DNA from 2 places in the Faecalibacterium sp. AM43-5AT genome. Region 2 is predicted to be linked to the other one. Evidence: predicted binding sites of a transcription regulator. Region 2 holds the regulator's gene; the other holds the start of a gene.

Region 1 (15,438 bases), on a different contig from region 2:
CAAGGTGGGCGCAGGCAACGTTGTGGATGCCGAGGGCTTCCGCTTCCTGGCCGAGGCTGGTGCAGACTTCGTGAAGATCGGCATTGGCGGCGGTTCTATCTGCATCACCCGCGAGACCAAGGGCATCGGCCGTGGTCAGGCTACCGCTGTCATCGAGGTGGCAAAGGCCCGCGATGAGTACTATAAGGAGACCGGCATCTACGTGCCCATCTGCTCCGACGGCGGCATCGTCCACGATTACCACATCACGCTGGCACTGGCCATGGGTGCGGATTTTGTGATGCTGGGCCGCTACTTTGCCCGCTTTGACGAAAGCCCCACGAATAAGGTGCGCATCAACGGCCAGTATATGAAGGAGTACTGGGGCGAAGGCTCCAACCGTGCCCGCAACTGGCAGCGCTACGATCTGGGCGGTTCCAGCAAGCTGAGCTTTGAGGAAGGCGTGGACAGCTACGTGCCCTATGCCGGCCCTCTGGCTGACGGTGTGCAGACCACTCTGTACAAGGTCAAGAGCACCATGTGCAACTGCGGCGCTCTGTCCATCCCGGAGCTGCAGCAGAAAGCAAAGCTGACCGTGGTTTCCTCTACCTCCATCGTTGAGGGCGGCAGCCACGACGTTGTGCTGAAGAATGCTACCCCCAATATCATCAACGGTTAACACGTTTGTTCTGAAAGCCGCCCATGCTGTTTGTGTATGGGCGGCTTTTTCTTACCGGAAATTGACCGGGATTTTCCAAAAATGCTTGCACCGCTCTGCGTTTGGTGATATCATGATAGAAACGCACTGTCAAGACAGGCAGGCGCGCAAACCTTCCCACAGGTCAGAACGGCAGGGGACAGCAAGGAGCCTTTGCCGGGTGTAAAGAAGAGAGGATACTGTTCATGGACGAAATCAAGGTTGTGCCTTATATTCCAGATGAGGACTACGACAACCCCGCAATGGTCGTGGATTTTTATGAATTTACAATGGCAAACTGCCTGTTCCTGCACGGATTCAAGGACACCACGCTGGTGTTTGATATGTTCTTCCGCAAGAACCCGGATGCTCAGGGCTACTCCATCAGCGCCGGCCAGCGCAAGCTGACCCGCTTTCTGCTGAACTACCACTTCAATGCACAGGATATCTGGTGGCTGCGCACCAAGGGCATGAGTGAGGAATTCTGCGAGTATCTGCGCACCTATCAGTGGAAGGGCGACATGTACGCTCTGCCCGAGGGCACGGTGGCATACCCGCATGTGCAGATGGTGCGCATCGAGTGCGACCTCGTGGGCGCAATTCTGATCGAGACCTACCTGCTGCAGACCATGAACTTCCACAGTCTGATCGCCACCAAGGCTACCCGCGTCACCGGCCTGAACACCCACACGCCCCGCAGCGTGATGGAATTCGGCACCCGCCGTGCGCAGGGCGAAAGCGCTGGCAACGATGGTGCATATGCTGCTGTTCTGGGCGGCTGCGTGGGCACTGCCAACTGTTTGGCCGAGATGAAGTTCGGCGCGGAGGTCAAGGCTGTGGGCACCGTAGCGCACAGCTTCATCGAGTTCTTCCCCACGGAGTTTGATGCATTCAAGGCCTTTGCCGATACCTACCCGGATTCGGTCAGTCTGCTGCTGGACACCTATAATATCATGGAGAGCGGTCTGCCCAACCTCATTAAACTGGACGATTACCTCATCGAAAAATACCCCAACGACCCGAACCGCCGCGTCAAGAGCGCTCGTATCGACTCCGGCGACCTGGCCCGCGGCTCCAAGCGCCTGCGCAAGGCACTGGATGCGGCCGGTAAGCCTTACATCAAGCTGGTGGCTTCCAATGGTCTGGACGAAAAGAAGATCGCCAACATGGAGCTGTATGAGCACGCCCATTTTGACTCCTACGGCGTGGGCGAAAACCTGATCACCTCTGCTTCCGACCCCGTGTTCGGCGGGGTGTACAAGCTGGTGGCGGTCAAGCAGCCGGACGGCAGCTACACTCCCAAGATGAAGTGCTCGGATTCCGCCAGCAAGGCCATCATTCCGGGCAAGAAGATGCCGTGGCGTCTCTACGATGAAAATGGTCAGGCCCAGTGTGACCTGATCGCCATGGATGATGAAGTCATCGAGGCGGGCAAGCCCGTCACGATGGTCAATCTGGACTCCGATGCCATCGAACGCACCGTCACCATTACCCCCACCAAGGTCAAAAAGCTGCTGGTGCCGCATGTGCTGAATGGTCAGCTGGCCATTGAGCTGCCTTCGATCGCAGAGAAGAAGGCCTACATTGCAAAGCAGCTCACCGAGGAGACCTGGGAGAGCGAGCTGCGTCTGGAGTGCCCGCATAAGCACTATGTGAACATGACCCCGGCTGTGGCCGAGTGCCGTTCCAAGATGTACGCAGAGCTGCACGGCGGCAAGGTGTAAAATAAGCAAAATAAAAAGCCCCTCAAGCGTAAGCTTGGGGGGTCTTTTTATGCCGCCGACGGGGGTCGAACCCGTACTCTGTCTCCAGAAAGGGATTTTAAGTCCCTCGTGTCTGCCAATTTCACCACAGCGGCATACAACGCTAATAATAATACAATAGAATGGCTTCTTTGTCAAGAAAAAGCACGGAGCCCGTCTCTTCATCCTCCATTCACGATTCATTTGTAAAAAGTGCTTTTTCTTTCCGTGGTTTCATGGTATAATAACCTTCAGATACGGTTTTCCGGGCCGTAGCCGCGTGCTTTGGCAGCGCGGCAGAAGAGGGCAGAGCGGGCAGCGTACCGCTCTGCTGGGGCAGTGCCCGCAAGATAGGGCGGGCGGGAAATACAAAAAGAGAGGCGAATCGAGATGTTGGATATGATCAAGTGCAGCACCGGCGGCGCATACTATGCCCGCGGTGAATGGGTGCCTGCAGACGGCGAAGCAAGCGCCGCACTGGCAGCAAAGGGCTTTGATGCCGCAGCCATCGAGAACGCAAAGACCGGCACCATGGCCTACAGCATTCTGCAGGCCCACAACACCAGCGGCGATGCCGAAAATCTGAAGATCAAGTTCGATGCCATGGCCAGCCATGACATCACCTTTGTGGGCATCATCCAGACGGCCCGTGCGTCCGGTCTGGAGAAATTCCCCATTCCGTATGTGCTCACCAACTGCCACAACAGCCTTTGCGCCGTGGGCGGCACCATCAATGAGGACGACCACCGCTTCGGCCTGTCCGCCGCCAAAAAATACGGCGGCATTTTTGTGCCCCCGCATCTGGCGGTCATCCACCAGTACATGCGCGAAAAGTTTGCGGGCTGCGGCAAGATGATCCTTGGCTCGGACTCCCACACCCGCTACGGTGCTCTGGGCACCATGGCCATTGGTGAGGGCGGCGGCGAGCTGGCAAAGCAGCTGCTGGGCCGCACCTACGATGTGGCCCGTCCGGGTGTTGTTGCAATTTATCTCACCGGCTCTCTGCCTGCAGGCTGCGGCCCGCACGATGTGGCCATTGCGCTGGTGGGCAAGCTGTTCAAGAGCGGCTATGTCAAAAACAAGGTGATGGAGTTTGTCGGCCCCGGCGTTGCGTCCCTGCGTCAGGATACCCGCAACGCCATCGATGCCATGACCACCGAGACCACCTGCCTGTCCTCCATCTGGGAAACTGACGAAACGACGCAGAAATTCCTTGCGGTGCATGGCCGTGCCGCCGACTATAAGAAGCTGGCTCCGGCCGACCTTGCTTATTACGACGGTGTGGTAGAGGTAGACCTTTCTGCCATCCGTCCCATGATCGCACTGCCCATGCATCCCTCCAATGCATTTACCATTGAAGAGCTGAACGCAAACCTTGAGGATATTCTCCATGCCTGCGAGCAGGATGTGCAGAAGCTGATCGGCCGTAAGGATGTCAGCCTTGACCTGTGCAGCAAGATCGAGAACGGTAAACTGCGTGTGGATCAGGGCGTGATCGCAGGCTGCGCAGGCGGTCTGTACGACAGCATTTATGAAGCTGCCTCCATCCTCAAAGGCCACACCGGCGGCTGCGGTGACTACGCCCTGAGCGTGTATCCCGGCAGCCAGCCCATCATGATGGAACTGGTGCGCACCGGAGTCATCCACGACCTGATGGCCAGCGGTGCCACCGTCCGCACTGCGTTCTGCGGCCCCTGCTTCGGCGCAGGCGACGTGCCCGCCAACGGCGCGCTGTCTATCCGCCATACCACCCGTAACTTCCCCAGCCGCGAAGGCTCCAAGCCCGGCAACGGCCAGCTTTCCGGTGTGGCACTGATGGATGCCCGCAGCATTGCGGCCACCACGGCCAACGGCGGCATTCTGACCCCAGCTACCGATATCGACTATGATCCCACTGTGCCGGAGTATCAGTACGATCCTTCCAGCTACGATACCCGCGTGTATCAGGGCTTTGGCAAGGGCGATTACGATGCCCTGCTCAAGCTTGGCCCCAACATCAAGGACTGGCCCGAAATTGCACCGCTGGGCGATAACCTGCTGCTGAAGGTGGCATCTTACATCACCGACCCTGTCACCACCACCGATGAGCTGATCCCCTCCGGTGAGACTTCGTCTTACCGTTCCAATCCTCTGGGTCTGGCCGAGTTCACCCTCAGCCGCAAGGACCCGGAGTATGTGGGCCGTGCCAAGGCCGTGCAGGCCGAAGAAAAGGCCCGCCGTGCAGGCGAGGGCAGCGCCGAGGTGCTGGCCCAGCTGCACAAGGTGCCCGGCTGCGAAAACCTGACTTGGAACGATGTGCAGATCGCATCCACCATCTTTGCCGTCAAGCCCGGCGATGGCTCTGCCCGTGAGCAGGCGGCCAGCTGCCAGCGTGTGCTGGGTGCCGGTGCCAACATCGTTACCGAGTACGCCACCAAGCGCTACCGCTCCAACCTCATCAACTGGGGTATGCTGCCGTTGCAGCTGGTGGGCGCAACGCCGTTCGGTCTGGGCGACTATGTCTTTATCCCGAATGTCCGCGAGGCCCTCAAGGGTGACCTGCAGGACATCAAGGCCTATGTGCTGGGCGACACCGCAAAGGAGTTCAGCCTGTACATGGCCCCGCTGACCGCCGACGAGCGCAAGATCCTGGCCGACGGCTGCCTGATCAATTTCTATAAGCACTGATATGATATAAGGCTTCCTCTTTGGGGGAAGCCTTTCTCTGGTTTTCTTGGGAGGTTCATTTTCCATGCCCGGCGATCTTCACAACCATTCCACCTGTTCCGATGGCTCTGTGCCCATCCACCGCCTGCCGCTCATGGCGGCGCGGGCGGGGCTGGACACCATGGCCATTTCCGACCACGACACCCTGCTCAGCGTAAACTACTGCTATGAGCACCCTGTGCAGGACGGCGTGCGCCTGCTTCCGGCCACCGAGCTGACCGGCTATGACCATGAGCATAAGCATCGCGTGCACCTGCTGTGCTACTTCCCGGACCCGGAAAGCCGGGAACTGAAGGAGCATTGCGACATCCTGCGACAGCGCCGCAACGAGTGCGGCCTGCAAAGCGCAAAGGAGATCGAAGCGCTGTACCCGCAGTTCCGCACGGAACAGGCGCTGGAATACGCAAAGGACAGCGGTGTGCTGTTCAAAAGCGGCATTATGGAAGCGTTGCACCAGCTGGGGCTGTGCGATGCTGTGTACGGCAAGCTGTACAGTTATCTCTTTGGCTGGGAGCCGCGCGGCGTGGTGCTGCATCAGGTAAAATATCCCTCGGTGCAGGAAGTAATCGCCACGGCGAAAGCTGCCGGTGCGGTGCTGGTATTTGCACACCCGACCGTTTACAAGAGCATGCCGCTGGTGCGTCAGCTGGCCAAAGAGGGCATCATCGACGGCATTGAGGTGGAGCACCCCCGCAACAGCCCGGAGGACAGGGCCGAGTGTGCTGCTCTGTGTGAGCAGTATGGGCTGATCCATACCGGCGGTACGGACTTCCACGGTGCAAACCACAAGGTGCCGCACCCGGTGGGTACCTGTACCACGGCGGACGATCAGGTGGCCCGCATTCTGGAGCTGGCCCACAAGCGCCGCGGTATTGATGTGTGACCCGGTCACATTGACATTCCGGCACGCTGCTCTATAATAGAAGCAGACGATCTTCGTCGGGATTTCTGTCAAAAAGAGAGGATTTTGAACTATGAGCAAGGAATTCAGCTTCCCGAACAGCGGCACCTGTTCCAAGCAGACCAACTTTGTGCTGAACGATGACCACACCATTGCGTCCATGGAGGTCATTGGCGGCTGCAACGGCAACCTGAAGGGCATCTGCCGTCTGGTCAAGGGCATGAAGGCCGAAGATGTGATCGACCGCATGGAGGGCACGCTCTGCGGTTTCCGCAATACCAGCTGCCCGGATCAGATCGCCAAGAACCTGAAAAAGGCTCTGGCCGAAATGGACTGAAAAAATCAAACAGCGAAGGGGAGATGCCTGCGGGTATCTCCTTTTTGTTTTCCCATCCCGACAGAAAGAGATGTTTTTTTTCTGTGCTTCGGGGCTATACTTCTTGTGAAAACGAATTTCATCAGCAAGGAGCGGGCAAATGAGTATTTGGGAAAAACTTGGCTTTGGCGGGTACAAGGGCTTTTCGCACGAGTCGGATCAGCTGCTGCGCAGTGCGGTGGAGCTTGCCGGGAACCTTGGCTGCGAAAAAGCCGATACCGGCCACCTGCTGCTGGCGATCCTGCAGCAGGATCACGGGGCGGCAGCACGGTTTCTGGAGGGCAAGCAGATCCGGGAACCGGAGGTGCGCCGTCAGCTGGCCGAGAGCCGCCGCGCACCGGCTTTGCATCTGGATCGCTACGCTCTTGCGCCGGACCTCAAGCGCACCATGGATTACGCCATCATCGGGGCACAGAACGCGCACCTGAACCGGGCCGAGCCGGAACATCTGCTCTGCGCCATGCTGGAGGATGACGGCTGCACAGCAGGCATCCTGCTGGCATCCATGGGCGTGCAGCTCACAGATGCCGTGCGGGAATGCCGCCAGCTGTCTGGGCAGTTCGTACTGCCGTATCAGATGCGGACCACGGTCAGTGCGCCGCGCGGCAGCCGCGCCAGTGATAAGTACTGCCGGGATCTGACCCGCCGTGCTGCGGAACGGGAACTGGACCCGGTGTTCTGCCGGGAAGCAGAGCTGGACCGCATGGTGGAGATCTTATGCCGCCGTCAGAAGAACAACCCCTGCCTTGTGGGGGAGCCGGGCGTGGGCAAGACCGCCCTTGCCGAAGGACTGGCCCAGCGCATTGCCACGGATCGTGTGCCCCGTGCGCTCAAGGGCCGCCGTCTGCTGGCACTGGATATGGCCAGCCTTGTGGCGGGCACCAAATACCGCGGTGACTTTGAAGAGCGGTTCAAGAACCTGCTGGAAGAGCTGGTGCGGGACGGCAGCTCCATTCTGTTCGTAGATGAGTTCCACACCATCGTGGGTGCCGGTGCAGCGGAGGGTGCCATCGATGCTGCCAGCATCTTAAAACCGGTGCTGGCCCGGGGCGAGATACAAATTATCGGTGCCACCACTACCGAAGAGTTCCGCACCCACATCCAGAAGGATGCCGCACTGGAACGCCGTTTCGGCAAGGTGCAGGTAGAGGAGCCTACGCCTGCGCAGGCGCTGGATATCCTCAACGGGCTTGCGCCGCGCTATGAGCGCTACCACAATGTCTGCCTTCCGCCGGAAGCGCTGCAGGCTGCGGTGGAGCTTTCGGTGCGGTATCTGCCGGGGCGCTTTCTGCCGGATAAGGCCATCGACCTTGTGGACGAAGCCTGTGCGGCGGCACGCATCCGGGCCGAGCAGGCAAAGCAGTCAAAGCCCACGCTGATGCCGGACGATATCGCCCATGTGGTGGCGCAGGCCAGCGGTGTGCCGGTGGAGCGGGTAGGTGAGCAGGAGCGGGAACGACTGGACAAGCTGGAAGAACGTCTCAACGCCGAGATCGTGGGCCAGAGCCGGGCTGTGGCTGCAGTGGCAGGTGCCATCCGGCGCAGCCGCACCGGTCTTGGCGAGCCGGGCCGGCCCATGGGGGCCATGCTGTTTCTTGGCCCCACGGGAGTGGGCAAAACGGCTCTTGCCCGGGCGCTGGCGGTCAGCTGGTTCGGCAGCGAAAAAGCCCTGCTCAAATTTGATATGTCGGAGTATCAGGAGCAGCACACCGCTGCCCGGCTGCTGGGTGCGCCGCCGGGCTATCTGGGCCATGACGAGGGCGGACAGCTGACCGAAGCAGTGCGCCGCCGCCCTTACAGTGTGGTGCTGTTTGACGAGATCGAAAAGGCACACCCGGACATTCAGAACATCCTTTTGCAGATACTGGAAGATGGCCAGCTGACCGATGCCATGGGCCGCAAGGCGGATTTCCGCAACACCATCGTACTGCTCACCTCAAACCTCGGCGCACGTTTTTTGGCGGGTCAGAGCACGCCGCTGGGCTTTGCGGCGGGCAGCGAAGCCGTGTTTGAAAAGCAGTCTGCGCAGGCCATTGAGGAGGCAAAAAAGTGGTTCCGGCCAGAGCTGGCAGGCCGTCTGGACGAGATGATCGTATTCCGTCCGCTGGCCGACGACAGCCTGTGCGCCATTGCCGAAAAAATGCTGTGCCAGCTGGAGCAGCGTGCCGCCCGCAGCGGCTACCAGCTGCATCACACACCGCGGGTAGGGCAGGCGCTGGCAGCAAAGGCCCGCTCTGCCTACGGGGCCAGAGAACTGCGCCGCGCAGTGGACAGGGCAGTGGAGCAGGCACTTGCGGATCAGATCGCATCCGGCACGGCCTGCGTGGGCCAGCACTGGACAGCGGACTGCTCGGCGGATGGTGCTATCGTCCTGCGGGAGGACGAAACCGCAACACTGTAAAGCATCTGAAGCTCAAAAGGACCGCCCTGAGTTACAAGACCCGGGGCGGTATTTTTTTGTCTGCAGGGGGCGGGCGGAAGCGATTCACGCAGGTTTTGGCGCGATTCACGCAGGTTTTGTTCTACTTTTTGCAAAAATATGGTATGCTTCCCTCAAAGCATACCCCCCCCCGTAAATAAAACGAAACAAAAAGGAGAAAACTGTATGAAATTGCACAAGCTTATCCAGCGCGCTTCGGCGGCAGTTGTGGCCTCGGCCATGATACTGTCGGTGACACTGCCAACATTGGCTGCGGCCCCGGACGGAACGGGCAATGCCGCTGCGGCAGATATGTTAAGTTTGACGAACGGTACTGCCGCTTTGAGCGAGGAAGATGAAGGGCAAGATACCGGGATCACCGTCAACGACCAGAGGGTGCTTGTCAACAGTACCAAGGTCGATAATATCCGGATTCAGTATACAGGTGGCACGGATGTCAGCACCCTGACGATCCTGCAGGCAGTTGCCGGCGATCTGACGATCAAGGTAGATCCTACCATCGCGGGCTATGTTGATGTAGTGATGAAAACAGAAAGCGGTGCAGCTGTCGGCGGAAAACTGACCGTGACCGGTGCACACAACGTGACCATAACCGGTGAAACCATGGCGGCAGATCGAGCGGATATTGGCGATATCAGCGGTGATCTGACCCTGATCGCAACGGGTGAGGGCGGCATGGCGATCCGTCAGTGGATATCGGTCTGCGTTTCTTCTAATAGTGGCGAAAAGGCAATTTATGTCGGCAGCAACAGAGAAACGGAACAGTTTGAAAGCCGTATGGGGGATCCTTTCGTATGCCGCAGTTGGTATCCTTCGGAAGCTTATATCAGCGTCCGGAAAGCAACTACCTACCCGGTAACAGTGCATGGAGGAAAACTCAGTAACTCTGAGAATAACACGACCTTTTACAAAGGTGAAACTGTACGGGTGAAAACCTCCCGGCCAGAAAAGGGCCTGAAATTCAACCGCTGGTTTTTCCCGGCTGACGTAGAAACTACCGATGACCCGACAGGAACGGCCTTTTTCTTTACCATGCCAGACCATGCGGTGGAAGTGACGGCAAATTGGGAACTTTACACCGGCAGCGAACCGACGGTGTTCTGGGAATATTACACGTATAGCGGTTTGCTTACCCCGGATAATACTCCGCAGAATCCGGCTGACATGTCAAACATGACCGTTTCCTATGACTCTGCAAGCAGGGCATACACGGTCGACCTTAAGGACGATCTTTGGAGCTCGGTGGATTTCAAAGGCAACGAAAATCCGAACATCGAGGTCAAAGGTGAACTGGGAAATTCCGTCCATATTTCCGGTGCAAACAATGTAAGCATCGATATTGATTCCCAGGAGAGGAGAACAGATCTGAATGTGGATTGCGCCGGTACGCTGAGGCTGGAAAATAAAACCGGGAAATCTCCTCTGAAACTAAAACTGACCTATAAGCAGGCCGAAGGCGTGGGCTACACTGTGGTGCTGGACGGCGAAAAACTGGAAGAAGCGCCTGCTTATGAAAATGCCATCGTAAGCCTGAACGAGAGCCTGACCATTATCCCGGACATCTCGGACCCCATCCCGGATGATTCCGGTGCGGGCGGCGACAGCTCCGATGCCGCAGGGGCTCTTGTGGCAGCAGCTGTTGCGGGTGCTGCTGTCTTTGGCGGCTACACCATCATCACGGAACTGATGCTGCAGGATCTTCTGCCCGAGGGCGCGGCGATCCCCAAAAATCAGGCCCAGCTGGCAAAACTGGTCTGGCAGACGGCGGGTTTTCCGGAACCGGAAAATGCTTCTGCCTTTGCCAATATGACGGACCCCGAAACAGCCAAAGCTGCACAGTGGTGCGTGGAGCAGGGCTATTTGGATGCGGATTTCGATCCCGACAGATGGACCCCGAAATTCAAGGTCATCCAGACATGGAATAAGGCATTCCCCAAACAGTAAACATCCCCCCGAAGGGAGCGGAGACATCCGCTCCTTTTTTGTGCGTACGGGGCAGGGACATTGTGAGATTGGCTCTTGCATCCTTTTGGTTTTCTGTTATCATAGAAGCAACAGAATTGCAGGAGGAAGTCCATGCGCACATTATTTCTTTTGAATCCAACTGCCGGTAAGGCCGATTGCACCCGTACGCTGCCGCAGCAGATCAATGCTGCCGCCGCGCGTGCAGGGCTTGCGCCGGAAGAATATACCATTCAGGTCACAAATCACGCCGGTCATGCCCGGGAGCTGGCCAATGCCGCTGCGCAGCAGGCCCGGCAGAGCGGGGAAGAACTGCGGGTCTTCACTGCCGGCGGCGACGGCACCTTCAACGAAGCGCTCACCGGGATCTATGGCTATGCAAATGCAGCCGTGGGCTGTCTGCCCTTTGGCAGCGGCAACGATTTTCTGCGCACCTTTGGTACAAAGGAAGAGTTTCTGGATCTGGATGCCCAGCTGGCCGGTGGGCCGGTGAGCATCGATCTGATGCAGACCAGCCTTGGCCTTTCGGCCACCATCTGCGCTGCCGGTCTGGATGCGCAGGTTGCCTACGGCATCCCGAAGTTCCGGCGCATCCCGCTGTGCGGCGGCGAGATGGCCTATGTGCTTTCCATTGTGGAACAGCTGTGCGGACACATTGGCCGCAGGGTGGAGTACACCATCGATGGTGAAACGCTGGATGTGGACTGCCTGATGTGTGCCATCTGCAATGGCCGCACCTATGGCGGCGGTTTCTGTGCAGCGCCGGAAGCACAGCCCGACGATGGTTGGCTGGATGTATATATCATCCGCAAGGTGAGCCGCGTGACCATTGCAAAGCTGCTGGGAATGTACAAGAGCGGCAAGCACTTCCAGAACGGTCAGCTCGTCAGGGCTGCAGAGCCGTATTTCATTTACCGCCGCGCAAAGCAGGTGAGCCTGCGCGCTGCGGATGGCCGCGGGCCGATCGTTGCCACGGCAGACGGTGAATGCGCACCCAAGGAGCAGATCACTGTACAGGTACAGCCGCTGGCAGGGCGCATCCTTCTGCCAAAGCCTGCTTTTGAGCGCTTTGCAGCGCAGAAGACGGCACAGAGTGCAGACCGAACATGAAAAACCAGAAGAAGAGACAGCTTTTTTGTCCAAGAAGAAAGCTGTCTCTTTTTCGCTGTACGGCTGATTTTTTCATCTGTCATAAATTCTTAACAAAAAGAAGCAAAAAAGGTCTTGATTTTTCGGGTCAAGATGAGTACAATACACTTAGCACTCAGAGAAATGGAGTGCTAAAGAACCAAAGGGCCGACATGAGGCCCTTTGGACACAGCAAAGTTTTAAATTATATTTTTACTATAGGAGGGCAAGAACTATGAAGATCATTCCTCTTGCAGACCGTGTTGTCATTAAGGCTGTTGAGGTTGAGGAGACCACCAAGGGCGGTCTGATCCTGACCGGCAGTGCTAAGGAAAAGCCCCAGGTGGCTGAGGTCATCGCTGTCGGCCCCGGCGGCGTTGTGGACGGCAAGGAAGTCAAGATGACTGTGAAGGTCGGCGACAAGGTCCTCACCAGCAAGTACTCCGGTACCGAGGTCAAGGTGGACGGCGAAGAGTGCACCATCGTCCGTCAGGGCGATATTCTGGCAGTCGTTGAGGACTGAGCGGTTTCCCCTCTGATATTTGAAAATTGAGCTTTAAAGGAGCGATTTGATTATGGCTAAGCAGATCAAGCAGGGCGAGGATGCCCGCAAGGCACTGTGTGCCGGTATCGATACCCTGGCAAACACCGTTAAGATCACCCTGGGCCCCAAGGGCCGCAATGTGGTGCTGAGCAAAAAGTTCGGTGCACCGGTCATCACCAACGATGGCGTGACCATTGCCAAGGAGATCGAGCTGAAGGACGAGTTCGAGAACATGGGCGCACAGCTGGTGCGTGAAGTCGCTACCAAGACCAACGACGCAGCAGGCGACGGCACCACCACCGCAACCGTTCTGGCACAGGCCATGGTCACCGAGGGCATGAAGAATGTCACCGCCGGTGCAAACCCCATGGATATCCGCCGCGGCATGAGCAAGGCTGTTGCCAAGGCTGTTGAGACCATCAAGGCTCACAGCCAGAAGGTGAAGGACAGCAACGATATCGCCCGCGTCGGCACTATTTCTGCAGGCGATCCCGAGATCGGCCGTCTGATCGCCGAGGCTATGGAGAAGGTCACCTCCGATGGCGTTATCACCATTGAGGAGAACAAGACCACCGCTGAGACCTACAACGAGATCGTGGAAGGCATGCAGTTCGACCGCGGCTACCTCACCCCGTATATGGTCACCGATACCGACAAGATGGTGGCTGATCTGGACAACGCCGCTATCCTGATCACCGATAAGAAGATCAGCGTGATTCAGGATCTGGTCCCTCTGCTGGAGCAGGTGATGCAGAACGGTCTGAAACTGCTGATCGTGGCTGAGGACATTGAGGGCGAGGCTCTGTCCACTCTGATCGTCAACCGCCTGCGCGGCACCCTGAACGTCTGCGCTGTCAAGGCTCCCGGCTTTGGCGACCGCCGCAAGGAAATGCTGCAGGATATCGCAACCCTGACCGGCGGCACCGTGATCTCCTCCGATCTGGGCTATGAGCTGAAGGATGCTACCGTCCAGATGCTGGGCCATGCCCGTCAGGTGAAGGTCTCCAAGGAGAACACCACCATCGTTGGCGGTGCAGGCGATAAGGATGCCATCGCAGCCCGCATCGCTCAGATCCGCAGCCAGATCGAGGCCGCTACCAGCGATTTCGACCGTGAAAAGCTGCAGGAGCGTCTGGCAAAGCTGGCTGGCGGCGTGGCCGTCATCAAGGTCGGCGCTGCTACCGAAGTTGAGATGAAGGACAAGAAGCTGCGCATCGAGGATGCTCTGAACGCAACCAAGGCTGCTGTTCAGGAAGGTGTTGTTGCTGGCGGCGGCACTGCTCCTATCAATGCGATCCCCGCTGTGCGCGAGCTGTGCGACACGCTGGAAGGCGACGAGCGCACCGGTGCCAAGATCGTTCTGAAGGCTCTGGAAGCTCCTCTGCGCCAGATCGCTAAGAATGCCGGTCTGGAAGGCAGTGTCATCATCGACAAGATCATCTCTGCCAACAAGCCCAACTACGGCTTTGATGCTCAGAACGAGGTCTTTGTGGACGATATGATCGCTGCTGGCATCGTTGACCCCACCAAGGTCACCCGTTCCGCTCTGGAGAACGCAGCCTCCGTCGCTGAGATGGTGCTGACCACCGAAAGCCTGGTCGCTGATCTGCCGGAACCCCCTGCTGCACCCGCTGCTGCAGGCGGTGACATGGGCGGTATGGGCGGCATGTACTAAGCAGCAGACGTGCTTACTCAATAAGTACCTTATGGAGACGGGATCTCTTCGGAGACCCCGTCTCTTTTTGTATAGAAACCACAGATGCAGCCCACTCTATCAAAAAGGGGTGAGCAGATGTCCGGCAAACGGGTATTGGCGTTGTATGCAGCTGTTCTGCTGGGGTTTGCGATAGTTTTGTGCCGCCTGTATTTTCTGGCAGAGAACCATACCTATGCTGCCCGGGCCGAAGCACAGAGCACGGTCCGGCTCTCGCTGCCTGCCCGGCGGGGCAGCTTCTACGACCACAGCGGCCTGCTTCTCACCGGGCTGGAAACGCGGTACCTTGCCCTCTGCTTCCCGGGCGAAAACAACTACACACGCCTGTATGCATTTACGGACAGTGCCGGGCAGGCACTTTTGTACCGGAACCGCAACCGCTCCGCACCGTTTCTGCTGGAAGTGGACCGCGACCTTTCCGGGCGCGGCATACGCTGCTTTGCAACGGCACGGCGCTGCGCAGAAGTTCCGCTGTGCCAGCATCTGATCGGCTATCTGGATGCAGAAGGCCGCGGCACTGCCGGGCTGGAAAAGGCGCTGGACAGCCAGCTGGCCGGGACAAAGGAGCATGACACGCTGGTGTGCGCGGTCACAGCACAAGGACGGCTGCGGGCCGGGGAAACACCGCAGCTCACCCGGCAGGACAGCAGTGCGGTTGGCGTGCAGCTGACGATCTCCCGCCCGGTGCAGCGTGCCGCCGAAGCGGTGGCCGCAGACACCATGACCAGCGGCTGCATTCTGGTTCTGGACACGGCCACTGCTGCGGTTCGCGCCAGCGTCAGCGTACCGGGCTATGACCCGGATGACCTTGCCGCAAGTCTGGATGCACCGGACAGTCCGTTCCTGAACCGCGCACTGGAAAGCTATGCTGTGGGTTCAGTGTTCAAGCCGGTGCTGGCTGCGGCAGCGCTGGAGCAGGGCATCCTGCCGGAGTACGAATGCACCGGTGCGGTGGTGGTGGATGGACAGATCTTCCGCTGCGCAGGCGGTGTTCCGCACGGAACGGTGGACATGACTGCGGCTCTGGAAAAAAGCTGCAACGGCTATTTTATCCGGCTGGGGCAGCAGCTGGGGGCAGAGACGCTTTTGCAGATGTCTCGGCAGCTTGGTTTCGGGCAAGAGGTGCCGGTGGCAGGTGCGCTGCACGCCGATGCCGGAAAGCTGCCGTCTGCCGGGGAGCTTGCCCAGAGCGGCCAGCTGGCAAATTTCAGCTTTGGGCAGGGCGGTCTGCTGGCATCACCGGTACAGA
Region 2 (15,438 bases):
TTCTGGTACCAGCCCAGCGTGGTAAGCACCGCTGAGAGCACGATCAGGCTGCAGCTGGTCAGGGTGCCGGCAAGGTCGGCTTCCACGCCCATGGCAAGATAGCTCTGGCGCAGCACTTCGCCCAGCAGGCAGATGCCGCCGCCCACGCCAAAAGCCCACAGGCAGTCCAGCCCCAAGGGCGAGTGCGGCCCGATGCGCCGCACCCGGCGCGCATATTCCTGTGCTGTCATTTTCATATTGTTTCCCCTCCGGGCATAGCTTGCCCATAGGAAGCAAACTCTATGCACATCCACCGGAAAGAAGGTATTCCAGATGAATCCGTCTGTCCATCCTCATCACCGCCGCCATCTGCGGCCCGCCGTGCGGCGCGTGCTCACCGTTACCGTCGTGGCCTGCATTGCCGTGGGCGGGGCCTCGTTCGTGCTGCACAGCCGTTCCGCTGTGCCTGCCGCCTCGGCAACTTCCACGTCCAGCGCCTCGGCAGCATCAGAGGCAGAAAGCAGTCTGCTGACCGCCCGGCAAGCGCAGGCCATTCTGAATGATCCCCGCATGGTGCTGGTGAACCACACGAACAAAATGCCGGACGATCATACCTTTACCACCAAGGCGTGCGGCTCGGCCACCGCTGTGAACAAGACCCTGCAGACCGAAGCCGCCGATGCGTTCCTCGCCATGCAGGCCGCCGCCGCAAAGGACGGCGTGACCATCTGGATGCAGAGCGGCTACCGCAGCGTGGACTACCAGAAGAACCTCTACGACCAAAAGACCCAGTATTTCCGCAATAAGGGCCTGAGCGAAGCCGAAGCGAAAAAGCAGGCGGCAAATATCGTGAACCCGCCGGGCTACTCGGAGCACAACTGCGGCCTTGCTGCCGACCTGAACAGCCCGGAGCACACCGACCTGACCGAGGGCTTTGAAAACACCGAGGCCTTCCGCTGGCTGAGCGCCCATGCCGTGGAATACGGCTTCATCCTGCGGTACCCCAAAAACGCAGAAGCCGTTACCGAGATCACCTACGAGCCGTGGCACTGGCGCTATGTGGGGCCGGAAAATGCGGCCCTGATCCAGCAGAGCGGCCTGTGCTTTGAGGATGCCGTTGCCGTGCTGCAGAAGCTTGCTGCAGGAGAGAAGATCACCGGTTAAAAATCCGTAAAACCGAGGGGCTTTTCGTTGCATTTTGCACACAGTTATGGTAAGATAACAATAGTCTGCCCTGATGCAGGACCGCTTTGGGCAGCTGCAAGAATGTTTTGAACAAAAGAGGGAATATTTTATGATAAATCGCACAAAAATCTTTACAATTGCTCTCACTGGCGCGCTGGCCGCTGTCGCTCTTACCGGCTGCGGCGGCTCCGCCAGCTCTTCGGCCGCTCCCTCCTCCGTTTCCACCGCTGCTGCGGAATCTCCCGCTTCCAGCGCCGCTGCATCCGCTGTTGTGGACAATGCTGCCGAGAACGGCTCTGATGCACTGGACGGTGTTTTCAATGCTCTGCTGGAAGCCGACCCCATCTCCAACCAGTTCGAGATCGCAGCCATGAACATTGAGTACGATTTCGGCCTGAAGGCTGAGGACGTGGTGAGCTACAAGGGCGTGAAGAGCAACGACAACGGCGATGCCGGTCTGGTGCTGGTGCTCGAAGCTGCCGACGGCAAGGCCGAGGACGTAGCCAACCAGCTGGCTTCCTACCAGCAGGATCAGGTGGCCTTCTACGGCAACTACGCCGAGTTTGCTCAGGCGCAGGATAACGTGGAGAACGCTGTCATCGCCTTCAAGGGCAACACCGTTGTCATGGTGATCGCATCCAACGAGTGCACTGCCGATCTGGACAGCGCCGTGGACAGCGCACTGGCAGACTGAATCTGGATCCACCCAAGGCCGGTGCCATTTGCGGCATCGGCTTTTTTCGGCTAAAAGGAGGCTGACGCTTTGGTTTTCAGCACCATCATCTTTCTGTTCCGGTTTCTGCCCATCACGCTGGCGCTGTATTACCTTGCGCCCGCAAAGCTCAAGAACACCGTTCTGTTCCTCTGCAGTCTGGTGTTCTACTGCTGGGGCGAGGTACGGTTTTTCCCGGTCATGGTGGCCCTCATCCTCATCAACTACATCAGCGGCCTGTGCATCGAGCACTTCGACCAAAAGCCGGCCCTGCGCAGGACATTTCTGCTGGTGGCCCTCATTGGCAGCCTTGGGATGCTGTTCTACTTCAAATACGCAAACTTTGTGCTGCGCAGCGCAAACGCCCTTCTGGGCACCGCCTTTGCCGAGATCCAGGGCATTGGCACTCTGCCGCTGGGCATCAGCTTTTACACCTTCCAGACCCTTTCCTACTCCATCGATGTTTACCGCCGGGATGTAAAGGCAGAGCGTAATATCATCGACTTTGGTGCCTATGTGGTCATGTTCCCTCAGCTGATCGCCGGCCCCATCGTGAAATACCGCGATGTCTCGAACCAGCTGCACGTATACCGGCACCGCTACAGCCTGCAGCAGATCGAAGAGGGCATGACCCTGTTCACCTTTGGCCTTGCCAAAAAGGTGCTGCTGGCGGATGCCATCGGTGCTTTGTGGACAGACATCATCGGCGTTGCGGACAGCCCTTCCACCACCTTTGTGGGCCTTGCCAATGCATCCACCCCGCTGGTGTGGCTGGGCATCATCGCCTACAGCCTGCAGCTCTACTTTGACTTTTCCGGCTACTCCATGATGGGCATTGGCATGGGCAAGATGCTGGGCTTCGACTTCCCCGCAAACTTCAACTACCCTTATATCTCCGCATCCATCACCGAGTTCTGGCGGCGCTGGCACATGACCCTTTCCGGCTGGTTCCGGGAGTATGTGTATATCCCTCTCGGCGGCAACCGCAAGGGTCTGAAGCGCCAGATCTTCAACCTGTTCGTGGTGGAGCTGCTCACCGGCATCTGGCACGGCGCGAACTGGAACTTTATCTGCTGGGGCCTGTACTACTTTGTGCTGCTGGCTGTAGAAAAGCTGTTCCTGCTGCCCCACCTGCAAAAGGGCAGAGTGTGGCCCCACATCTACACCCTGTTCCTCGTGGTGGTGGGCTGGGCCATGTTCGTGGGCAACGATACGGGCGTAAGCTTCGGTCTGCTGTTCCACAAGCTGTTCGTTCCTTCCGGCGGTGTTTCGCCGCTGTACTTCCTGCGCAACTACGGTGTGCTGCTGGTGGTCAGCATCCTCTGCTGCACCCCGCTCATTGAAAAGATTTGGAACCTGCTTAAAAAGAATGCCGTCACCCGCTGTGCCGCCATTCTGGCGCTGCTGGTGGTCTCCACCGCCTATGTGGTGGGCAGCACCAACAGCCCGTTCCTCTATTTCAACTTTTAAGGAGGCGTGAAGATGGACAAGCATTCCAAAAAATCTTCCTCGCTCCTGCACTACCCGGTGCTGGTGGTGTTCAGCCTGTTCTTTATTGGTCTGTTCGCACTGGACCTTATTACACCGGACCGCGCCTACAGCGAGATGGAAAACACCACCCTTTCCCAGCGCCCGGCGCTGACCCAGCTTTCCGCCAAGGGGCTGAACAGCTACTTTACCGCCTACACAAAGTACGTGAAGGATCAGGTGTTCGGCCGCGATGAGTGGATCAGCCTGCAGAGCGTAGTGGAGACCACCCTGCTGCAGAAGGAGCAGAACGGCGGCATCCTGCTGGGCAAGGAGCACATGATGTTCCCCCGCACCTTCAGCCTGCTGGACAGCGAGAACCGCACCCTGCCCAAGAACACCGCCGCTGTGGAAGCACTGTGCCAGCGCCACCCGGGTAAGGTGGATGTACTGCTGGCCCCGGCAGCATCGGTCATTTACCCGGAAAACGTGCCTGCAAACGCGCCGCTGCTGGATGAGGATGCCTATCTCGACCAGCTTTCCGCCGCCGTACAGGCCGCCGGAGGGCGCTTTGTGGATGTGCGGCAGACCCTTGCCGAACACAAGGACGAATATATCTACTACCGCACCGACCATCACTGGACGAGCCTTGGCGCATACTACGCCTACCAGCAGCTGTGCGGTACGCTGAGCCTGACCCCCTTCGACCCCGCCGCGCACACGGCTCTGACCGCCGAAAATTTCTACGGCACCCACTACTCCAAGGCACGCACATGGAATGCCGTGCCGGATACTATCACCTACTACGACCTGCCGAACAGCCTGACCATCTATAACGTCACCGCTGCAGGCCAGCCCGCAGACGGCCAGACCACCGGCCTGTACGACACGGACAAGCTGAACGTGTACGATAAGTACGCCATGTTCCTGCATGGCAACAACGGCCTGAGCCGCATTGAGGGCGACGGCACCGGGCGCATTCTGGTAATCAAGGACAGCTACGCCAACTGCTTTGCACCCTACCTGACCGCAAACTACGCCCAGATCGATGTGGTGGACTTCCGCAACTACAACTACGGTCTGGATCAGCTGATCGCGGATAACGATTATGACCAGATCCTGGTGCTGTACAGCTTTGACAGCTTCAAGAGCGACCCGTACCTCTACCGTGCCGGTGTGGCCGGGTAAACATGGCAGCGCCTTTTCCGCAAAGGAAAGGGCGCTGTTGTTTTATGTCAAATTATTGCAGTCTTTTTTCACAAATTTTTCCAGTTCTTTTCGGAAGTCTCTCCAGTTTTTGCGCACTCTGCCCATTCACCCCTTGAAAAAATGCAACGGGTGTTGTACAATGGCGATATAGAGCAGTTGCTCTTCACCGATGGTTCGATTTGGTGTGAACAGTGCATAGAATGTGCTGATACGATCTTTGATTCAAAGGAGTGTTATTATGGAAAACAAGATCATGATGCCTGCTTCCTACAACGTTCTTTCCTGCGAAGAGATGACCTACACCGAGGGCGGTGCTACCTTTACGGAAGCTCTGCTGAACTGGATTCCGCCCATTGGCTGGTACATGGGTGTTACCGCCATGCGCAACTACCGCAAGAGCCACCCCAACGACTGGCTGGATACCGGTCTGGATGCTCTGAGCCGCGATATGGATTCCAGTGCGCAGAACATGCTGCGTGATCTGGGACGCATCGTCTGGGTCACCGCGACCAGCGCTACCGGCGTTGGTTTTCTGGTCAATGCTGCCATCGTCCTGCTCTGACCCTGCTCATAAGATCCGTCCGGAGAGACCAAAGACCCCTTTACCCGCGGCCTTTTCCGCCAGAGAGGGCCGCGGGCTTTTCATCAAGCAGAAATAAGAAATCGGCTGCCTGAGCACTGTATACCGTCTGAACGGCCTTTTGCCTGCAGAGAACAGCACTGCTTTCCTTTTCCTGCAAGCAACTACTCGCGTCATGCGGCGGCGCGCCCTGCTTCATGAGAACGGTCTCCAAGCGCATATCCCGGTTTATTTTTGGGTTTTAAACAGTGCGATCTTGCACTGTCTGGATAGCTTTGATTCAAAGGAGTGTTATTATGGAAAACAAAATGATGATGCCTGCTTCTTACAACGTCCTGTCTAATGAAGAAATGACCTACACCGAAGGCGGTGCTACTGTCGGTCAGGCACTGGCAGCTTGGTTCTGGCCCGGCTATGCTACCCAGATCGGCATTGGCAAGTGCCGTGAGGAAGTTGCAAAGGACCGCGACAACTGGCTGTCCAATGCATGGAACAACATGTTGGCCGAGTGCAAGGGCAACGTGACCAACGGCTTCTACTACGCTGGTATCATTGTCAACAACGCAGTCTTTACCATCGGCAGTCTGGGTCTGTATGCTGTTGCTGCTCTGGGCAACATCTACTTCTAATTTTCAGGAGTACACCAAAGGGCTTTTTGCGGCGGCTCTTCAGCGGAAGAGCCGCCGCTTTTTTTATCAAACCTAAAAAAGGAGTTTTGCTTTATGACGAACGCCATTACTTATCCTGCTGCATACAATGTTTTGTCCTGCGAAGAAATGACCTACACCGAGGGCGGCGTAGGTGTTGTGGAAGCCGCCATGGCATGGTTCCCGCTGTACGGCTGGTACAAGGCTGTTTCTGCCATCCACGATTACCGCAAGGCAAATATCAACTCCAACTGGGTGGAAAACGGCATGAACGCTCTGGTTGCCCATGCTGAAAAAAGCCCCACGAACACCATCCATGACATCGGCTGCAGCTTCTGGTTCATTGGTTCCTGCGCAACCATCATCGGCCTGGTGCCCAACGCCCTGCTGATCTTCGGCAACTAAGTCCCGGTCTCTGTTCTGAAAAAAAAACAAAAGCGGCGGCACCTCCCGTTTGGGAAGTGCCGCCGCTTTTTATGTTATGCGGTTTTCCGTCTCAGCTGTTGAACATGTCCTTCAGCTTTTTGAAGAAGCCCTTGCGCTTTTCGTAGTTTTCTTCTTTCAGGGTGCCTTCGAACTTCTTCAGGGCCTCCCGCTGGGTCTTGTTCAGCTTCTTGGGGATCTCCACCTCGCACTTGACGTACATATCACCGCGGCCGCGGCCATTCAGGTACTGGATGCCCTTGCCGCGCAGGCGGAAGGTGGTGCCGCTCTGGGTGCCCTCGGGCACAGTGTACTCCACCTTGCCGTCAATGGAGGGCACCTGCACGGTGTCGCCCAGCACAGCCTGACTGTAAGTGATGGGCACTGTGACCCACACATCGTAGCCATCGCGCTGGAACACCTCGCTGGGGCGCACCGTGACCATGACGATCACATCACCGGCAGGACCGCCGTTTGCACCGGCATCGCCCATGCCGCGCAGTGCAAAGCTCTGGTCGTCGTCGATGCCCATGGGGATGGACACCTCCAGCGTCTTCTTGCTTGCCACCTTGCCGCTGCCATGGCAGACCTTGCAGGGGTTCTTGACCAGCTTGCCCTTGCCGCCGCAGCGGGAGCAGGGCTGCTGGGTCTGCATCACGCCGAAGGGGGTGCGCTGCTGACGGATCACGAAGCCGCGGCCGCCGCAGTCCGGGCAGGTCTCGGGGCTGGTGCCGGCAGCGCAGCCGCTGCCGTGGCACTCGGTGCACTCCTGCTGGCGGGTGATGGTGATGTTCTTCTTACAGCCGTGCACGGCCTCGTCAAAGCTCAGGGTGATGCGCACACGGATGTCCTGACCCTTGCGTGGGGCGTTGGGATTGGCCCGACGGGACGAACCGCCAAAGCCACCGAAGCCGCCGCCAAAGATATCGCCGAAAATGTCACCCAGATCCACGCCGTCGCCGCCAAAACCGCCAAAGCCGCCCGCACCGGGGCCGCCGCCGTTCTGTGCTGCATAGGCAGGGTCAACACCTGCAAAGCCGTACTGATCGTACAGCTGGCGCTTCTTCGGGTCCGAAAGCACCTCGTTTGCTTCGTTTACTTCCTTGAACTTTTCCTCGGCATCCTTATCGCCGGGGTTATAGTCCGGGTGGTATTTCATTGCAAGCTTGCGGTATGCCTTTTTGATCTCGGCATCGGTCGCAGTCTTGGATACCCCCAGCACTTCGTAGTAATCACGCTTTTCCTGTGCCATATCCACTCACCTCTCCGGGAACGTTTGATCCGGGAAACGCCCCGGTTGGTTCCTCGCTCTATAACCAGCAAGAGCCGCTCCGGCAAAACCGGAGCGGCTTTTGCTATTCCACGCGTGCGTCCGCCGGTTTGGCCGGGCACACACTGCTGTGTTTTTTATCAGACTTCCTTGAAGTCGGCATCCACAACGCCGTCATCACCCGGCTTCTGCTGGTTGTTTGCACCTGCATCGGGGCCGGGCTGTGCACCGGCGGCCTGCTGTGCGGCAGCGGCTGCCTGATACATCTTCTCGAACACCTGGCTCAGAGCTTCCTGCTTTGCCTTGATGTCGTCCACGTTGCCGGACTGAACAGCGGTCTTCAGGTCGGCCAGTTTGCTCTCGGCCTCGCTCTTCACGTCGGCGGGCAGCTTGTCGCCGTTCTCCTTCAGCATCTTCTCGGTCTGGAACACCATCTGGTCGGCACCGTTGCGGATATCGACCTCTTCACGCTTCTTCTTATCGTCGGCAGCAAACTGCTCAGCTTCCTTCACAGCCTTGTCGATGTCCTCCTTGGACATGTTGGTGGAAGCGGTGATGGTGATGTTCTGCTCCTTGCCGGTGCCCAGATCCTTTGCGCTGACCTTCACGATGCCGTTTGCATCGATATCGAAGGTCACTTCGATCTGAGGCACACCACGGGGAGCCGGAGCAATGCCGTCCAGATGGAAGACACCCAGGCTCTTGTTGTCGCGGGCGAACTCACGCTCGCCCTGCAGAACGTTGACCTCAACAGAGGGCTGGTTGTCTGCAGCGGTGGAGAACACCTGACTCTTGTGGGTGGGGATGGTGGTGTTGCGGTCGATGATCTTGGTGCACACGCCGCCCAGAGTTTCAATGCCCAGGCTCAGCGGGGTGACATCCAGCAGCAGCAGACCCTTCACATCGCCCTGCAGCACGCCGCCCTGAATGGCAGCGCCCACAGCCACGCACTCATCGGGGTTGATGCCCTTGAAGGGCTCGCAGTTCAGTTCCTTCTTGACTGCATCGTAGACAGCGGGGATACGGGTGGAACCACCGACCATCAGGACCTTCTTCAGGTCAGAGGGACGCAGGCCTGCATCCTGCAGAGCCTTGCGGACGGGGCCCATGGTGCGATCGACCAGATCAGCGGTCAGCTCGTTGAACTTTGCGCGGGTCAGGGTCATATCCAAGTGCTTGGGGCCGGTAGCATCGGCAGTGATGAAGGGCAGGTTGATCTGGCTGCTCATTGCGCTGGACAGCTCGATCTTTGCCTTCTCGGCAGCTTCCTTCAGACGCTGCGCAGCCATCTTGTCCTTGCGCAGGTCGATGCCGTTCTCGGTCTGGAAGGCATCTGCCATCCAGTTGATGATGCGCTCATCGAAGTCATCGCCGCCCAGATGGGTATCACCGTTGGTGGCCAGAACTTCGGTAACGCCGTCGCCCATCTCGATGATAGAGACATCGAAGGTGCCGCCGCCCAGATCGTAGACCATGATCTTCTGGTCTTCTTCCTTATCGATGCCGTATGCCAGAGAAGCGGCAGTAGGCTCGTTGATGATACGCTTGACGTTCAGGCCTGCAATGGTGCCTGCGTCCTTGGTAGCCTGACGCTGGCTGTCGTTGAAGTATGCAGGAACGGTAATGACGGCCTCGGTAACAGGCTCGCCCAGATAAGCCTCGGCATCAGCCTTCAGCTTCTGCAGGATCATAGCGCTGACCTGCTGGGGAGTGTACTCCTTGCCGTTCAGGGTCACCTTGTGGTCGGTGCCCATGAAGCGCTTGATGGAAGCAACGGTGTTCTCAGGGTTGGTGATGGCCTGACGCTTTGCCACCTGACCCACCAGACGGTCGCCGGTCTTGGTGAAGCCCACCACAGACGGGGTGGTGCGTGCACCCTCAGAGTTTGCGATAACAACGGGCTCGCCGCCCTCCATGACAGCCACGCAGCTGTTGGTAGTACCAAGGTCGATACCAATGATCTTACTCATAATGAAAACTCCTCTCGAAAGAACAAATCTTATTGTTTATGTGATGCTCAAATGTTTGTAAGCGGATGTTATATTCAAAACCCTTTCGGGTTTCTGCTTTGTTATTCGGCCACTACAACGGTCGCATGGCGGACGATCTTATCGCCCAGCTTGTAGCCCTTCTGGTAGACCGTGATGACGGTGCCGCTCTCCTGTCCATCCGGGGCGGGGATCTGCTGCACTGCGTTCATGAAGTTGGGGTCAAAGGGCTTGCCCAGCGCTTCGATCTCCTCCACATGGAGGGCATCCAGCGCCTTGGCGGCCTTGTCCAGCGTCATGGTCACGCCCTTTTTGTAGTTCTCGTCGGTGGTGGGGGCATTTGCTGCCATCTCCAGCGTGTCCAGAATGGGAATGATCTGGTTCACCGCAAAGGAAATGCCATCGTTGAACTTCTGGTCGGCTTCGCGGGTGGAGCGCTTGCGGTAGTTCTCGTACTCCGCTGCCATGCGCAGCAGCTGGTCTTTGGCCTGTGCAGCGTTGGCTTCGGCAGCATCCAGCTTTGCCTTTACGGCTTCCAGCTCACGGGCCTTCTTGTTGAACCAGCCGCCATCCTTCTTCTTGTCATCCTTCGGGTCGGCAGCTTCAGCAGCAGGTTCCTGTTCGGGTGCTGCCTGCTGGGCCTTTTCCTCGGGAGCCGTTTCGGGCTGCTCCGCTTCCTGAGCCGGAGCCGTCTTTTTTGCTTCTTCGCTCATTCCAGATCCTCCTTATAGATCACAGTCCGCCGCGGTACGGCAGCCTGCGGGGTGTCTTTTCGTTTGCCGCTCATGCCCTCGCCCAGCTGATCTGCAAAGTAATGCAGCAGCGGCATCAGTTTCTGGAAGGGCATCCGGGTGGGGCCGATCAATGCAATGGAACCCCACAGGCCTCCGCCCACCAGATACCGGTCGCTCACGATGCACAGGCCCGGGATCTGCGGTTCCAGATCCTCGCCCAGCAGCACGCTCTCACTGCGTTCCGCCGGAGGTGCGATCAGGCCAGCGGCCTGCTCCTCGTCATTCAGCAGTGTGAGGATGTCGCCCACCTTGCCGTCCAGCTGGGGCCAGTCCAGCAGATACTGCTCGCCGCCCAGAAATACATGGGGCTTGACGGAATCCTGCAGGATGGCAGCCGCTGCACTGATAACGGGCACCAGCTCCGGGTCGATCTGGCTGCACAGCTCTGCCAGCAGCCGGGTGGAAAGATCCACCGGCGCTACAAAGGTAAGGTTGCGGTTGAGCAGTGCGGCAAGTGCTGCCGCATTCTCGCGGGAAAGACCGGTGCGCACCCGTGCCACACGGGTACGAACGTAACCGGCCGTGGTAACGGCCAGCACAGCCGCTGCGCTGCGGCCCACCTGAACCACTTCATAGTGGGCGATGCACAGGTCTTCGGCACATGGGGTGCTGATGGCGGCGGTGCAGCCGCTGATGGCGGCCAGCGCCTTGGCGGCACCTGCGGCCAGCTTTTCCGGCTCATGGTCGAGGCTTGCGAACACCGCATCCACACGGGCGCGGCTCACACGATCCAGCGGCTGATCGTCGGTCAGCAGATTATCAAGGTAGTAACGGTAGCCCTTGGCACTGGGCACACGGCCCGCGCTGGTGTGGGGCTGCTCCAGCAGGCCCAGCTTTGTCAGCGCCGCCATCTCATTGCGAAGCGTTGCGCTGGAAACTGCCATGTCAAAGTAGTTTGCCAGCACGCTGCTGCCAACGGGCTCGCCTTCGAGACCATACAGCGCCACGATCGCCTGCAAGACTCGCTGCTTGCGTGCATCCATCGTCATAGCGCCTGCCTCCTTTTTGCGTTCGCTTTGTTTGTTTAGCACTCCTTGTTCCTGAGTGCTAAGACCATTATAGCCAATTTTCCGGTGCTGTCAAGCCCCTTGGAAAAATGTTTTAAAAGATTCATAATTCTGTCATAAACGAAGAAAGCGCCCTCCTTATTATAAGGAAAGCGCTCTGGCATGTTCTTTACTCTTCCATCTGCCTTGCCAGAAATGCCGCTGCCACATTCACGGCCTTGAGCTGGGCGGCATCCGGCGTGGCCGTGCGGTCTTCGGTCAGCAGGGCCACCACGCCGGTCACATCGCCCGCCGCAATGATGGGTGCGGCGCACAGTACTGCTCGGGGCGAGCCCTCGCAGGGCAGGATGCACTTTTCGGCAATGCCCTCGCTCTGGTACAGCCTGCGGCCGTCTATCAGCTTTTCCAGCGGCTGGCTGATGCTGCGGTCGGCCAGTTCCCGTCGGCCGGAGCCGCTCACCGTCAGGATGCGGTCGCGGTCGGCCACCAGTGCGGTCAGCGCAAAGCTTTTGCTGAGCACCTCGGTATACTGGGCCGCTACTGCGTTCATCTCGCCAATGGGCGAATACTTTTTAAAGATCACCTCGCCGTCGCCTGTGGTGAAGATCTCCAGCGGGTCGCCGCGGCGGATGCGCTGGGTGCGGCGGATCTCCTTGGGGATCACCACCCGGCCCAGCTCGTCGATGCGGCGCACGATTCCTGTTGCTTTCATGTTTTTGCTCCTCCGTTTCCTTAAAAATGCCTGCAGCACTAGTATCTGTCAGGCCGGGCCATTTATACCTGCTGCCCCCGCGCAAAAAGACCTGCACGGAAAGCTGTCTCTTCGTTGCGTTTCCGGCAGGGTTCTGCTACAATGATACAAAAAGCCGTTTTCATAAGCACAGCACCCCGCTTATGAAGACAGATCCTAAAATTCTGCTGAGAAAGGCAGGTGTCCGGATGCCGAACATCCTCATTCTGGGCGGCGGTGCCGCCGGTCTTGCAGCCGCGCTGGCGGCGGCACAAAGTGCCCCCGCTGCACAGGTCATTGTGCTGGAGCGCAACCCGAAGCCGGGCAAAAAGCTGCTTGCCACCGGCAATGGCCGCTGCAATCTGGATAACACCGGCATTGCACCGGAGCTGTATTTCACTGCCGACCCGGCAGCACTTCGTCCGCTGCTGGATGCCGTAAATACCGCCGACCCGCTGCGCTGGTTCCGTGCGCTGGGGCTTTACACCCGCACCGACGAGGCGGGCCGGGTGTATCCGTACTCCAATCAGGCGGCGGACGTGCTGGCCCTGCTGGAGCACCACCTTGCGCAGCACCATGTGCAGCTGCGCACCGGCTGCACCGTGCGCACCCTGAGCCAGAGCCGCAGCGGCTACGCCGTGCAGTTCGATACGGCAGAGGGCTCTGCCGAAACGCTGCGCGCCGATGCCGTCATCTGCGCCATGGGCGGCGAGGCAGGGCCGCAGTTCGGCACCGACGGCTTTGGCACCCGGTTTGCCGCCCAGTGCGGCGGCAGGGTGGAGCCGCTGTACCCCTGCCTGACCGCCCTGCAGTGCGCAAAGCCCCGCAAAGCGCTGGCTGGCATCCGTGCCAAGGCAGCAGCATCCCTGCTGGACGGTGCCCGTGTGCTTGCCTGCGAGAACGGCGAGGTACAGTTCACCGATTACGGCCTTTCCGGCATCTGCATCATGCAGCTGTCCGGCCTGCTGGCCCCGGGCCGCGGCCCCAAGGCTCCTGCTGTGGAGCTGGACCTCTTCCCGGCAGTGGACGAAACCGCACTTGCCAGCCTGTTTGCGGCCCACGCCGCCCAGACGGCAGGGGGCAGCGCCGTTGACTTCTGGCTGGGCCTGCTGAACCAGAAGCTGGGCCGTACTGTGTGGTCTGCCGCCGGGCTGCAGGACAGCGACGCGCCTGCCGTGCTCACCGCCGGACAGTGGCAGAAGCTGGCCCACACCGCCAAGCACTGGCGCTTTGAAGGGCTGACCCCCTGCAGCTGGAAGCAGGCCCAGACCACCGGCGGCGGGCTGGCCCTGCGGGAGGTGGATCAGCACTTCCAGTTCAAGGGCTGTCCGGGCCTTTACTTTGTGGGCGAAACGCTGGACTGCGCAGGCAGCTGCGGCGGTTTTAACCTGCACTGGGCGTTCGGCTCCGGCCTTGTGGCCGGGCGCAGCGCTGCAGGCCATGCTGCAGCAGGCCGTGCTCTGCCAAAAGCCTCCGCGCCCGTAAAGAGCAGAAAAAAGCCGCACAGGTAAAAATGAGCTTTAAATTTTCAACAAATGCTTGACATCTTGTGCAGATCGCATTATCATAAAGACAATAAAAGTTTGTTCAGAGAATCGAGCAGAACAAGCAAGGGGAGAGTCGAAAGGCCCTTTTGTTTGTCCTGCTCTTTTTCTTTTATTCGGCAAACGGAGCGATCAGGAGGTTTTTATGCTGGATGTAGCAATTATCGGCTGCGGTGTCATTGGTGCGGCAGCAGCCTATGAGCTGTCCCATTACCCGCTGCAGACCGCCATTTTCGAGGCTGAAAATGACGTGGCAGACTGCACCACCAAGGCCAACAGTGCCATTCTGCACGCTGGCTACGACCCCGAACCGGGCACCCGGATGGCGCGGCTCAACGTGGAGGGGTCCGCACTGGCCAAGGAGATCTGCGCCCGGCTGGATGTGCCGTACCTGCAGTGCGGCAGTCTGGTGCTGGCCCTCAGCCCGGAAGAGCTGCCCCACCTGCAGAAACTGTATGAGAACGGCATCGCCAACGGCGTGCCGGGCATCCGGCTGCTTTCCGCAGAGGAAACGCTTGCCATGGAACCGAATCTGGCCCCCACTGTCGTTGGCGCGCTGTATGCGCCCAGCGCCGCCATCGTCAGCCCGTGGGAGTTTGCGCTGGCAATGGCAGAAGTGGCTGTGCGCAACGGCGTGGAGCTGCACCGCAGCTGCCCTGTGACCCACATCGAAAAGACCGCCGGCGGCTGGGCACTGACCACCCCCTCCGGAATTGTGGAAACGCGCTATATCATCAATGCGGCGGGTGTCTCGGCGCAGGCCGTGCACGATATGGCCGCACCCCACGAATTTACCATCCAGCCCACCCGGGGCGAATACTACCTGCTGGATAAATCCGAGGGCAGCCGTGTGCACCACGTCATCTTCCAGTGCCCCAACGAAAACGGCAAGGGCGTTCTGGTGGCCCCCACCGTCCACGGCAACCTGATCGTCGGCCCGAACGCCGACCCCGTGGAAGGGGACGATACCGCCTGCACCGCCGCCGGGCTTGCCTTCGTCAGCGCGGCCGCGCGCCGCAGCGTGCCGAACATCCGCTTCAGCGAGTCCATCCGCAACTTTGCGGGTGTCCGCGCCAATGTGGACACGGGCGACTTCGTTATCGGCGAAGCGGAGGGCACCCCCGGCTTCATCGATCTGGCGGGCATGAAATCGCCCGGCCTTTCCAGTGCACCGGCCGTTGCCAGAGAAGCCGTCAAAATTCTGGAAGCCCACGGCGATCTGCCCGCCCCCAAGGCGGATTACAGGGATGGCCGCACCCGGGTGCGCTTCAAGGAGCTTCCGCCCGAAGAAAAAGCCCGGCTCATTGCAAAGGAACCCGCCTATGGCCGCGTGATCTGCCGCTGTGAGACGATCACCGAGGGCGAAATTCTGGACGCTCTGCACGAAGAGATTCCCGCCGCCACCATTGACGGTGTCAAGCGCCGCTGCGGTGCCGGTATGGGCCGCTGTCAGGGCGGCTTTTGCGGGCCGCGCGTGCTGGAACTGATCAGCAAAACGCTGGGCATCAGTCCGCTGGACGTGCTGCAGGATAAGGCCGGCACCAACGTCTTACTGTGCGAAACCAAACAGGAGGGAGAGCACCATGATTGATCTGGTCATCGTCGGCGGCGGCCCTGCAGGCCTTGCCGCAGCTTACAGCGCATGGCAGCATGGTCTGCGCGATATCCTTATCTTAGAGCGCGACAACGAGCTGGGCGGCATCCTGAACCAGTGCATCCACAACGGCTTCGGCCTGCACCGCTTTGGCGAGCAGCTCACCGGCCCGGAATACGCAGGCCGCTGCATTGAACTGCTGCGCTCCACCGGTGTCCGGGTGGAGCTGGGCACAATGGTGCTGGAGGTCACCCCGGACAAAAAGATCCACTGCGTCAGCCGGGAAAAGGGTTATCAGATCTTGGAAGC

The links. The regulator HrcA, encoded in region 2, represses chaperone genes, less so after heat shock. The targets are predictions, from matches to a motif close to TGTTAGCACTCNNNNNNNNNGAGTGCTAACA.
Region 1: the regulator HrcA is predicted to act here: its motif matches at 12,059-12,089, upstream of DW937_RS02130 (co-chaperone GroES).

What each region holds. Positions count from the first base shown of each region.
Region 1 covers NZ_QVGZ01000001.1:386,621-402,058, reverse strand. The annotation lists gene DW937_RS02175 (IMP dehydrogenase) at 1-658, shown strand, start outside; gene DW937_RS02170 (nicotinate phosphoribosyltransferase) at 883-2,400, shown strand; tRNA gene DW937_RS02165 (tRNA-Leu) at 2,451-2,534, opposite strand; gene DW937_RS02160 (hydratase) at 2,809-5,085, shown strand; gene DW937_RS02155 (PHP domain-containing protein) at 5,150-6,007, shown strand; gene DW937_RS02150 (TIGR03905 family TSCPD domain-containing protein) at 6,099-6,362, shown strand; gene DW937_RS02145 (ATP-dependent Clp protease ATP-binding subunit) at 6,502-8,802, shown strand; gene DW937_RS02140 (hypothetical protein) at 9,007-10,785, shown strand; gene DW937_RS02135 (YegS/Rv2252/BmrU family lipid kinase) at 10,918-11,913, shown strand; gene DW937_RS02130 (co-chaperone GroES) at 12,167-12,454, shown strand; gene groL (chaperonin GroEL) at 12,507-14,150, shown strand; gene DW937_RS02120 (penicillin-binding protein 2) at 14,268-15,438, shown strand, end outside.
Region 2 covers NZ_QVGZ01000003.1:147,726-163,163, reverse strand. The annotation lists gene DW937_RS05985 (SpoVA/SpoVAEb family sporulation membrane protein) at 1-236, opposite strand, end outside; gene DW937_RS05980 (M15 family metallopeptidase) at 313-1,143, shown strand; gene DW937_RS05975 (DUF4358 domain-containing protein) at 1,274-1,858, shown strand; gene DW937_RS05970 (MBOAT family O-acyltransferase) at 1,928-3,346, shown strand; gene DW937_RS05965 (DHHW family protein) at 3,359-4,531, shown strand; gene DW937_RS05960 (hypothetical protein) at 4,791-5,114, shown strand; gene DW937_RS14895 (hypothetical protein) at 5,155-5,331, opposite strand; gene DW937_RS05955 (hypothetical protein) at 5,429-5,761, shown strand; gene DW937_RS05950 (hypothetical protein) at 5,855-6,184, shown strand; gene dnaJ (molecular chaperone DnaJ) at 6,276-7,454, opposite strand; gene dnaK (molecular chaperone DnaK) at 7,613-9,442, opposite strand; gene DW937_RS05935 (nucleotide exchange factor GrpE) at 9,544-10,173, opposite strand; gene hrcA (heat-inducible transcriptional repressor HrcA) at 10,170-11,243, opposite strand; gene DW937_RS05925 (stage V sporulation T C-terminal domain-containing protein) at 11,431-11,973, opposite strand; gene DW937_RS05920 (aminoacetone oxidase family FAD-binding enzyme) at 12,201-13,502, shown strand; gene DW937_RS05915 (NAD(P)/FAD-dependent oxidoreductase) at 13,681-15,126, shown strand; gene DW937_RS05910 (FAD-dependent oxidoreductase) at 15,119-15,438, shown strand, end outside.